Regions from separate parts of the Streptomyces sp. NPDC107581 genome, predicted to be linked through region 2. Evidence: riboswitches for the same ligand, from Rfam matches in the RefSeq annotation. Region 2 holds a riboswitch; the other holds the start of a gene.
What was found. Region 2 has a riboswitch for glycine ahead of gcvP (aminomethyl-transferring glycine dehydrogenase). Riboswitches for the same ligand answer to the same signal wherever they lie in the genome.

Region 1: linked by a shared signal. The riboswitch ahead of gcvT (glycine cleavage system aminomethyltransferase GcvT) and the one ahead of gcvP (aminomethyl-transferring glycine dehydrogenase) in region 2 are both predicted to bind glycine.

What each region holds. Positions count from the first base shown of each region.
Region 1 covers NZ_JBVKBH010000024.1:45,024-50,394, reverse strand. Annotated here, with positions in the region: gene glyA (serine hydroxymethyltransferase) at 1-939, opposite strand, end outside; gene gcvH (glycine cleavage system protein GcvH) at 954-1,334, opposite strand; gene gcvT (glycine cleavage system aminomethyltransferase GcvT) at 1,461-2,588, opposite strand; glycine riboswitch at 2,632-2,744, opposite strand; glycine riboswitch at 2,745-2,842, opposite strand; gene ACZ7P3_RS39350 (AAA family ATPase) at 3,020-3,697, shown strand; gene ACZ7P3_RS39345 (enhanced serine sensitivity protein SseB) at 4,008-4,802, shown strand; gene ACZ7P3_RS39340 (enhanced serine sensitivity protein SseB C-terminal domain-containing protein) at 4,993-5,371, shown strand, end outside.
Region 2 covers NZ_JBVKBH010000004.1:684,814-690,184, reverse strand. Annotated here, with positions in the region: gene ACZ7P3_RS13335 (MerR family transcriptional regulator) at 199-843, shown strand; gene ACZ7P3_RS13330 (DNA polymerase IV) at 1,002-2,354, shown strand; gene ACZ7P3_RS13325 (PRC-barrel domain-containing protein) at 2,579-2,947, opposite strand; glycine riboswitch at 3,067-3,161, shown strand; gene gcvP (aminomethyl-transferring glycine dehydrogenase) at 3,336-5,371, shown strand, end outside.

The DNA of each region.
Region 1 (5,371 bases), on a different contig from region 2:
GGACAGGACGTTCACGCCGGCCGCGCGGGCGTCGGCGGCGGTCAGCCGCTCGGCGAGGATCCGCGCGCCCTCCACCGTACGGCGCTGGCGCTCCTTGAAGTCCTCGCTCGCCGCGACCTTGAAGGAGACCGCCTTGGCCGCGATCACGTGCTCCAGGGGGCCGCCCTGGAAGCCCGGGAAGACGGACGAGTTCAGCTTCTTCGCGAAGTCCTTCTTCGCGAGGATGATGCCGCCGCGCGGGCCGCCCAGCGTCTTGTGGGTGGTGGAGGTGACGACGTGCGCGTGCTCCACCGGGTTCGGGTGCAGACCCGCCGCGACCAGGCCCGCGAAGTGCGCCATGTCGACCCACAGGTACGCCTCGACCTCGTCGGCGATCCGGCGGAACTCGGCGAAGTCCAGCTGCCGCGGGTACGCCGACCAGCCCGCGATGATCACCTTCGGGCGGTGCTCCTTGGCGAGCCGCTCGACCTCGGCCATGTCGACCAGGCCGGCGTCGTCCACGTGGTAGGCGACCACGTTGAACTGCTTGCCGGAGAAGTTCAGCCGCATCCCGTGGGTCAGGTGGCCGCCGTGCGCCAGGTCCAGGCCGAGGATGGTGTCCCCGGGCTGGGCCAGCGCGAACAGCGCGGCCTGGTTCGCGGAGGCGCCGGAGTGGGGCTGCACATTGGCGTACTCGGCGCCGAACAGCTCCTTGATCCGGTCGATGGCGATCTGCTCGGCGACGTCGACGTGCTCGCAGCCGCCGTAGTAGCGGCGGCCAGGGTAGCCCTCGGCGTACTTGTTGGTGAGGACCGAGCCCTGGGCCTCCATCACCGCGAGCGGCGCGAAGTTCTCGGAGGCGATCATCTCCAGCGTGGACTGCTGGCGGTGCAGCTCGGCGTCGACCGCGGCGGCGATCTCCGGGTCCAGCTCGTGCAGGGGCGTGTTCAGGACAGTCATACGGCTACGACTCCTCAGCCGGCGTTCTGGGCGGTGTACTCGTCGGCGGAGAGCAGCTCGGCCGGCTCCTCGGTGACGCGAACCTTGAACAGCCAGCCGCCCTCGAAGGGGGCGGAGTTCACCAGCGACGGGTCGTCGACGACGTCCTGGTTGGCCTCGACGATCTCACCGGTGACCGGGGAGTACAGGTCGGAGACCGACTTGGTCGACTCCAGCTCGCCGCAGGTCTCGCCCGCGGTCACCGTGTCGCCGACCTCGGGGAGCTGGGCGTAGACCACATCGCCGAGCGCGTTGGCCGCGAACTCGGTGATGCCGACCGTCGCGACGCCGTTCTCGTCGGCGGCCGACAGCCACTCGTGCTCCTTGCTGTAGCGCAGCTGCTGGGGGTTGCTCATGGCCTGAATTCTCCTGTACGCGCGGGAGTGCTGATGAAAGGGGATGAAGGGGAGACCGCTGGACCTGCTGGTGAGCAGGTGAAATGTGCGCAGCGTCACGTACTCGGTACGGACCGCGCCCAGTGTCTACTTCTGGCGCTTGTAGAAGGGCAGCGCCACGACCTCGTGCGGCTCGTGGCTGCCCCGGATGTCCACGCCGACGCCCTCGGTGCCCGGCGCCGCGTGCGCGGCGTCGACGTAGGCCATGGCGATCGGCTTGCCCAGGGTGGGGGAGGGGGCACCGGAGGTGACCTCGCCGATGACCTGGCCCGCCACGACGACGGGGAACCCGGCGCGCGGCACCCGGCGGCCCTCGGCGATCAGTCCGACGAGTACCCGCGGCGGGTTCTGCTCGGCCCTGGCGGCGGCCTCGGTGAGCGCCTCGCGGCCCACGAAGTCGCCCTCCTTCTCGAACTTCACCACCCGGCCGAGCCCGGCGTCGAAGGGAGTGAGCGAGGTGGTCAGCTCGTGCCCGTACAGCGGCATGCCCGCCTCCAGGCGCAGGGTGTCCCGGCAGGACAGACCGCACGGCACCAGGCCGACGCCCTCGCCGGCCCCGGTCAGCGCCTGCCACAGCTCGACGGCGTGCTCCGGCTTCACGAACAGCTCGAAGCCGTCCTCGCCGGTGTAGCCGGTGCGCGCGATCAGCGCGGGGACGCCGGCGACCGTGCCGGGCAGGCCCGCGTAGTACTTGAGACCGTCCAGGTCGGCGTCGGTGAGGGACTTCAGGATGCCGGGGGACTCGGGGCCCTGGACCGCGATCAGCGCATAGGCGTCACGGTCGTCGCGGACCTCGGCGTCGAAGCCGGCGGCGCGCTCGCTCAGCGCGTCCAGCACCACCTGGGCGTTGGAGGCGTTGGCCACGACCATGTACTCGGTCTCGCCCAGCCGGTAGACGATCAGGTCGTCCAGGATGCCGCCGTCGGCCTGGCAGATCATGGTGTAGCGGGCGCGGCCGACGCCGACGGAGGCGATGTTGCCGACCAGGGCGTGGTTCAGCAGGGCGGCCGCCTGCGGTCCGGTCACGGTGATCTCGCCCATGTGGGAGAGGTCGAAGAGACCGGCCCTGGTCCTGACGGCCAGGTGCTCGTCGCGTTCGGAGCCGTAGCGCAGGGGCATGTCCCAGCCGGCGAAGTCGGTCATCGTCGCACCGAGCGAGCGATGCAGCGCGTCCAGCGCGGTGTGGCGCAGCTCAGTGGGTTCGGTACTGCTCATCGGTCGGTCGTCTCCCAGGGCAGGCATGACGGGCGAGGAACGTTCCTCCCCATCTGTCATCGGAACCTGAGAGGTTCGCCGAGACCGCCACAGGAACGATCACGGCTTGCACCTTGGGTGGAGCCACTGACACAGCGGCCCGCTTTTCAGATGTGCCTCGCCCGCGCGGTAACGGGGCCTGAGAGATTCAAGGGAGGGACTTGCTCCTTCGGCGCCCCAGTGAAGACTGCTGGGGACTCTCCCGCGCGGATTCAAGCGGCCGGTATGCAGTTGGCGGCCACATCATTGCACGCCGGACCCTCACCCGTCAGGGCCGCATCCGTAACCGACCTGTGGCACTGCGCGCACCCCGTCACTGGACACGGCGCATTACCTTCTCTTTACATTGGATGGGCAGAGGATTACCGAGTCCACAGGGGAGGACCATCACGGTGAACAGGACCACGGCCTACGCCGCCACCACCGGCATCGCGGTGCCCGAGCAGCCCTGCGCACCGGCTCGCGAACGCGGCGCCGAGCGCCCGGCTCCCGTCGTGCGCGACCTGCGCGACCGCACCGGCCACAGCCCGCACGCCCTGCTCTTCGGCGCCCGTGACCTGGTGGTCGTCACCGGCCTGCCCGGCAGCGGCAAGTCCACGCTGATGCAGCGTGCGGTGCGCGGCCACCGCATCGACTCCCAGGACACCCGCGACCGCTGGGCGGCCCGGCTGCCCCGCCTGCTGCCGTACGCCCTCTACCGCCCGCTGGTCCGCCTCGCCCACTACGCCGGACTGCGCCGCGCCCTGCGCACCGGCGAAGGGGTCGTCGTGCACGACTGCGGCACCCAGGCCTGGGTGCGCGCCTGGCTGGCCCGCGAGGCCCGGCGCCGCGGCGGCACCCTGCACCTGCTCCTGCTCGACGTGACGCCCCGAGCGGCCAGGGAAGGCCAGCGCGAGCGCGGCCGGGGCGTGTCCCGGTACGCCTTCCGCCGCCACCGGCGTACGGCCGCCCGGCTGCTCGGCGCGGTGGAGCGGGGCGAGCCGCCCGCCGGCTGCGGCTCCGCGGTGCTGCTGGACCGGGACGCGGCGGACGTCCTGAGCCGCATCGGCTTCGCCGGCCGACCGGTGTGAGGACCGAGTGGATGGGGGCCCGGTGGGGGCCTAGTGGATGAGGGCCTGGTGGGTGTGAGGACCGGCCCGGTGCGAGGGCCCGGCCGGTGCGCGGACCGGCCCGGTGCGACGGCCGGGCGGGGGCATCGGACAGAAGTAATCGGACAGAAGCCATCGGACAGAGGCAATCGGACAGAAGCCATCGGACAGAGGCAATCGGACAGAAGCCATCGGACTGAGGTCAGCTGACTGACGTCATCGGGCCGAGCGGTGTCACAGGCACCCGCTAGCCTTTGAATCACAGCAGCGGTTCCCGGCAGGCGGCAGGTAGATGGACTTCTCGGCGGCGGACTTTCCCGCGGACTTCCCGGCACAGACGCACCCCCACCCGCACGGCGGTTGGCCCGGCAATGAACTGGAGGAGGTGCTCTCGGCCTCCCTCGGCACACCCGCCGCGGGCGGCCGGATCATCGAGGTCCTGGGCCGGAGCTTCGTCTGGATCCCGCTGCCCAGCGGCGGCGGCCCGGACAGCGGCCCGCTGGACCTGCCCACCCTGGACATCGACGGCCAGGTCCACGTCCCGGTCTTCAGCTCCGAGGAGCAGCTCCGCCAGGTGGCCGGCTCCCACATGTCGTACACCATCGCCCCGGCGGTGGAGTTCGCCCGCGGTCTGCCCCCGCAGGCGGGCATCGCCGTGAACCCCGGCGGTGTGGTCGGTGTGCCGCTGCCGCCCGAGGCGGTGGCCGAGCTGTGCCGCGCGGGCCGCACCCCGCTGGACGGCCCCGCCACGGGCGGCCGGGTCCGCCTCTTCGAGCCCGACTGGCAGGACGACCCGGTCGATTTCCTCTCCGCCGCCTCCGCGGAGTTCGCGGCGACGGGCGTGGTGGTCACCGCCCGGCGCTGCCTGGCCGTCATAGAAACGGCCGACCCGGTGATGTTCGTGGGCGTGGAGCTCTCCCAGTGGGAGGGCGACCTGCGGGCCCTTCCCCTGGAGGCGCTGGGTAAAGCCCTGGGCAAGATCCCGGTCCAGTGGCCGGTCAACCTCGTTCTGCTCGACGTGGCCCAGGACCCCGTGGCCGACTGGCTGAGGTCGAACGTGCGCCCCTTCTACGAGCACGGCCACTAGAACCCGACGCGGGGACAGCCCCCTTCAAGGGGCGCGGGCGACTGCGCGGCGAGCCACAACGCATCCGCACTCGCCGACGGACACGAGGCCCCGGGCCACTGGGCGCTTAAGCTGTGTCCGAACGCGGGGCAACAACACAGAAGGGGCGGTAAGACAGGTGAGCGCGAGCCCAAGCGGCAGCGTCGAGCACATGCTGCGCCAGGTCACCCCCGGGCGCTACGACGCCTACGAGGCACTGCTGCGCGCCCTCGCCACTCCTTCCTCCGGCCAGATCTGGATGCTCCTGTGGCACGGCCAGGCCGGCTCCCCGGACGCCCAGTACGGAAACATGGAGGTCGACGGCTCCAGCTACGCCCCCTGTGTGACCTCCGCCCAGGAGCTCTCGGCCAGTGGCTGGAACCGCTCCTACGAGGTGGTCGACGGACTCGACGTGGCCCGCACCCTCTATCCCGACCACTTCGGCCTCTGGCTCAACCCGCACGCCCCGGGCGGCGGCGTCGGCATCCCCTGGCTGGACCTGCGCCGCATCGCCACCGGCCTGGACCGCCAGCCCGCCGGCCCCCTGCGCC
Region 2 (5,371 bases):
GCGCCATGGCAATTGCCACCGGCCATTGAGAGCGTCCTACGGTCTCCCGCGAAAGCATTCGGCTAGCCTTTCCCCGCGGTGGGGCACGGGAAACCACTCCTGGGGTGATTATCACTCGGCGTGCCGAGTGTGGCGATCGTTGACGCACCCCTGGTGACTGCCTACCGTCGAGAAGGCAGGTCAAGGACGGAGGTCGGCGTGAGAACCAGCGGCGACGGTACGGTTGGGGGTGCCCCCGGACGCGGTCTCGGGGACAGTGGTCCGTACCCGCTTCACAGCAGCGCGGCCGATCACGCCCAGCAGCGACCGACGGCGGTGCCGAACGGCGGAGGGGCGGCGGCGATGACGTCCGAAGAGATCGGCTACCGCGGGCCCACGGCCTGCGCGGCCGCCGGCATCACCTACCGGCAGCTCGACTACTGGGCCCGCACCGGTCTCGTCGAGCCCAGCGTGCGGCCCGCCTACGGGTCGGGCACCCAGCGCCTCTACAGCTTCCGGGACATCGTCGTCCTGAAGATCGTGAAGCGGTTCCTGGACACCGGGGTCTCGCTGCAGAACATCCGCACGACCGTGCAGCACCTCAGGGAACGCGGTTTCCGCGACCTGGAGCGGATGACCCTCATGAGCGACGGTGCCACGGTGTACGAGTGCACCTCGCCCGACGAGGTCCACGCCCTGCTCCAGGGCGGTCAGGGCATCTTCGGGATCGCCGTCGGCGTGGTCTGGCGGGACGTGGAAAGCGCGCTCTCCCAGCTGCACGGCGAGCGCATCGACACCGGTGAGACGCTGGTCGGGCACAATCCCGCCGACGAACTGGCACGGCGCCGCAACCGGGCCGTCTGAACGCGGGGCCCGCACCCGGGGCGTCCTGAACGCGGGGCCCGCACCCGGAGCGTCCTGAACGCGGCTGCCGCCCTCATGGGGCCGTCCGGGCGTCGGAGCCCTGTTCCGGGCCGCTCCGTGCCGGTCCATTGTCAGTGGCGTGGTGCAGCATCGGAGATGTGAGAAACGCGCCCACGATCCTGCATCTCGACATGGATGCCTTCTACGCCTCGGTGGAGCAGGCATCCAAGCCGAGCCTGCGTGGGAAGGCCGTCGTCGTGGGCGGACTGGGGCCGCGCGGGGTGGTGGCCACGGCGTCCTACGAGGCACGGGTGTTCGGAGTCCATTCGGCGATGCCGATGGCCCAGGCCCGTCGGCTGGCGCCGAACGCCGCCTACCTGGTGCCGCGCTTCGCCCTGTACCGGTCGGTCAGCGAGCAGGTGATGGCGCTGCTGCAGGAGCTCTCGCCGCTGGTGGAGCCGCTGAGCCTGGACGAGGCGTTCGTGGATCTGGAGGCCACAGGAGCCGCCTGGGACGAGGAGTCGGCCCGCCTGGTCGGAGTCAGGCTGCGCGGCGACATACGGGCACTCACGGGCCTCACGGGGTCGGTGGGGCTGGCCGCCTCCAAGATGCTCGCGAAGATCGCCTCGGAGCAGGCCAAGCCCGACGGACTCGTGCTCATCGAGCCCGGGACCGAGCGGGCGCTGCTGGGACCCCTGCCGGTGCGGACCCTGCCCGGTATCGGACCGGCCACCGGGGACCACTTGCGGCGGGCCGGGATCACCACGGTCGAGGAGCTGGCCGAGGCGGGCGAGGACGAACTCGTACGGCTGCTGGGCAAGGCGCACGGGCATGCGCTGCACGCCATGGCGCTGGCGCGTGACGACCGGCCCGTGGTGGCCGAGCGGGAGACCAAGTCGGTATCGGTCGAGGACACCTATGACGTGGACATCCACGACCGGCTGAGGGTGGGGCTGGAGGTGCAGCGGCTCGCCGACCGGTGCGTGCGCCGGCTGCGCGAGGCGGGACTGTCCGGGCGGACCATCGTGCTGAAGGTGCGACGATACGACTTCTCGACGCTGACCCGCTCCGAGACGCTCAGGGGCCCCACGGACGACCCCGCGGTGATCCGGGAGGCGGCGGCGCGGCTGCTGGAGTCCGTCGACACCACGGGCGGGGTGCGGCTGCTCGGTGTGGGGGTCTCCGGGCTCGCCGACTACACCCAGGAGGACCTGTTCGCGCAGGCGGCGGGCGAGCGGTCCGCATCCGCGCAGGCGCCGGAGGAGGCCGTGCCCGAGGCCGTTGAGCAGCCGGAGCCCGCGGAGCGGCACTGGCGTGCCGGGCACGATGTGCGGCATGCCGAGTACGGGCACGGCTGGGTGCAGGGCAGTGGCCTGGGGCGGGTCACCGTGCGCTTCGAGACGCCGCAGTCCGGGCCGGGGCGGGTGCGTACGTTTCGGGTGGAGGACCCTGAGCTGGAGTTGGCGGAGCCGCTGCCGTTGGTGCCGGGTGGGGTGGACGCCGAGCTGTAGTCCCGTTCGCTGCGGGGTGCGGGTTGGCTGTGGTTTTGCGCGGTTCCTCGCGCCCCTGGGGTGGGTGGGGGTGCTGGTTGGTGTGTGGGGTGCGGGTTGGCTGTGGTTTTGCGCAGCTCCCCGCGCCCCTGGGGGCGGGGGTGCTGGTTCGTGTGTGGGGTGGGGTTCGTTGTGGTGTTTGCGCAGCTTCCCGCTGCCCCTGGAGGGGCGGTCGTGGGGGGATCTCAGGTTTCCTCGGTGCCTGCCAGTTTGCCGAAGTCGTGGTCCGGGAGGGGTGGCGGGGCCACGTCCAGGCCGTAGTGGTGGTAGAGCTGGAGTTCCTGCTCGGGAGAGAGGTGACGGCCCACGCCGAAGTCGGGGGCGTCCTTGATGAGCGCGCGGTCGTAGGGGACCTGGAGGGCGCCCTCGACCAGTTCGCTCGGCTCCAGGGGGACGAAGGCGTCCCGGGAGAACAGGCCGGTGCGTATGGCCGCCCACTCCGGCACTCCCGTCGCGTCGTCGAGGTACACCTCGTCGACGGTGCCGATCTTGGTGCCACTGCGGTCGAACGCCTTGCGGCCGATCAGGTTGCGCGGATCGATGTCGGTCTGCACGGTCCCTCTCCCTCCACTTGGTCGCAACTCATCCGTAAGCACTACAAAAGAGCACATTCAAGGAGGCGGCCACTCGAGGGCTCGGGCGTTGACCTCGCTGGTACGCTGACAGCGGCTGCTGACCCCGTGCGGGAGAGTCCTCCGACCACCTCGGAGGCGCCGAAGGAGCAAATCCTCCCCGGAATCTCTCAGGCTCACGTACCGCACGGACGAGGTCACTCTGGAAAGCAGGGCGAGTGTCGACGGCACCCGCCCTCACCGACGGTGAAAGCCGGGACCCACGGGCGCCCGGTGAAACTCTCAGGTTGAGATGACAGAGGGGGAGGCCGTCGGGGTAACCGCGCCGTGGTGCCCCTCGAAGGTCGCGTCAGACCAGGAGGCCTCCGCAATGACCGCCCATCGCATTCCGCTCTCCGAGCTCGAAGCGGGCATCCCCTTCGAACAGCGCCACATCGGGCCCGACCAGGAGGCGCGGGCCAAGATGCTCGCGCACGTCGGCTACGGCTCGCTCGACGAGCTGACCGCCGCCGCGGTCCCGGACGTGATCAAGAACGCGGACGCCCTGGACCTGCCGGGCGCCCGCACCGAGGCCGAGGTGCTCGCCGAGCTGCGCTCGCTCGCCGACCGCAACCAGGTCCTCGGCTCGATGATCGGGCTCGGCTACCACGGCACCTTCACCCCGCCGGTCATCCTGCGCAACGTCATGGAGAACCCGTCCTGGTACACGGCCTACACGCCGTACCAGCCGGAGATCTCTCAGGGCCGCCTGGAGGCCCTGCTGAACTTCCAGACGATGGTCGCCGAGCTCACCGGCCTGCCCACCTCCGGCGCCTCCCTGCTGGACGAGGGCACCGCGGCCGCCGAGGCGATGTCGCTGTCCCGGCGCATGGGCAAGAACAAGAAGGGCATCTTCCTGGTCGACGCGGACGCGCTGCCGCAGACCATCGCCGTCATCGAGACGCGTGCGGAGCCGACCGGTGTCGAGGTCGTCGTGGCCGACCTCAGCGACGGCATTCCGGCCGACATCGCCGCGCGCGAGATCAACGGCGTGCTGATCCAGTACCCGGGCGCCTCCGGCGCCGTACGCGACCTCAAGCCGGTCATCGACCAGGCGCACGAGCTGGGCGCCCTCGTCACCGTCGCCGCCGACCTGCTCGCGCTCACCCTGCTGACCTCGCCGGGCGAGCTGGGCGCGGACATCGCCGTGGGCACCACCCAGCGCTTCGGTGTGCCGATGGGCTTCGGCGGGCCGCACGCGGGCTACATGGCGGTGCACGAGAAGTTCGCGCGCAGCCTGCCCGGCCGTCTCGTCGGCGTCTCCGTCGACGCCGACGGGCACAAGGCCTACCGCCTCGCGCTGCAGACCCGTGAGCAGCACATCCGCCGCGAGAAAGCCACCAGCAACATCTGCACGGCGCAGGTGCTGCTCGCCGTGATGGCCGGCATGTACGCCGTCTACCACGGCCCCGAGGGCCTGCGGGCCATCGCCCGCCGCACCCACCGCTACGCCACGATCCTCGCCGAGGGCCTGAAGGCCGGCGGTGTCGAGATCGTCCACGGCGCCTACTTCGACACCCTCACCGCGCGCGTGCCCGGCAAGGCCGCCGAGATCGTCGCCGCGGCCTGCGCGGGCGGTGTCAACCTGCGCCTGGTCGACGCCGACCACGTCTCCCTCGCCTGCGACGAGACCACCAACCGCGCCCAGCTGGACGCCGTCTTCGCCGCCTTCGGTGTCGCGGGCGACATCGAGGCGCTGGACGTGACGGCCGCGGACACCCTGCCCGAGGGCCTGCTCCGCTCCGACGACTTCCTCGCCCACCCGGTCTTCCACGACCACCGCTCCGAGACCGCGATGCTGCGCTACCTGCGCAAGCTCGCCGACCGCGACTACGCGCTCGACCGCGGCATGATCCCGCTGGGCTCCTGCACCATGAAGCTCAACGCGACCACCGAGATGGAGCCGGTCACCTGGCCCGAGTTCGGCCAGCTGCACCCCTTCGTCCCCGCCGAGCAGGCCGAGGGCTACCTCACGCTCATCCGCGAGCTGGAGGAGCGTCTCGCCGAGGTCACCGGCTACGACAAGGTCTCGCTCCAGCCGAACGCGGGTTCGCAGGGCGAGCTGGCCGGTCTGCTGGCCGTGCGCGGCTACCACCGGGCCAACGGCGACGAGCAGCGCACGGTGTGCCTGATCCCGTCCTCCGCGCACGGCACCAACGCCGCCAGCGCCGTGATGGCCGGGATGAAGGTCGTCGTCGTGAAGACCGCCGAGGACGGCGAGATCGACGTCGAGGACCTGCGGGCCAAGATCGAGCAGCACCGCGACGAGCTGGCGGTGCTGATGATCACGTACCCGTCGACGCACGGCGTCTTCGAGGAGCACGTCGCCGACATCTGCGCCCAGGTGCACGAGGCGGGCGGCCAGGT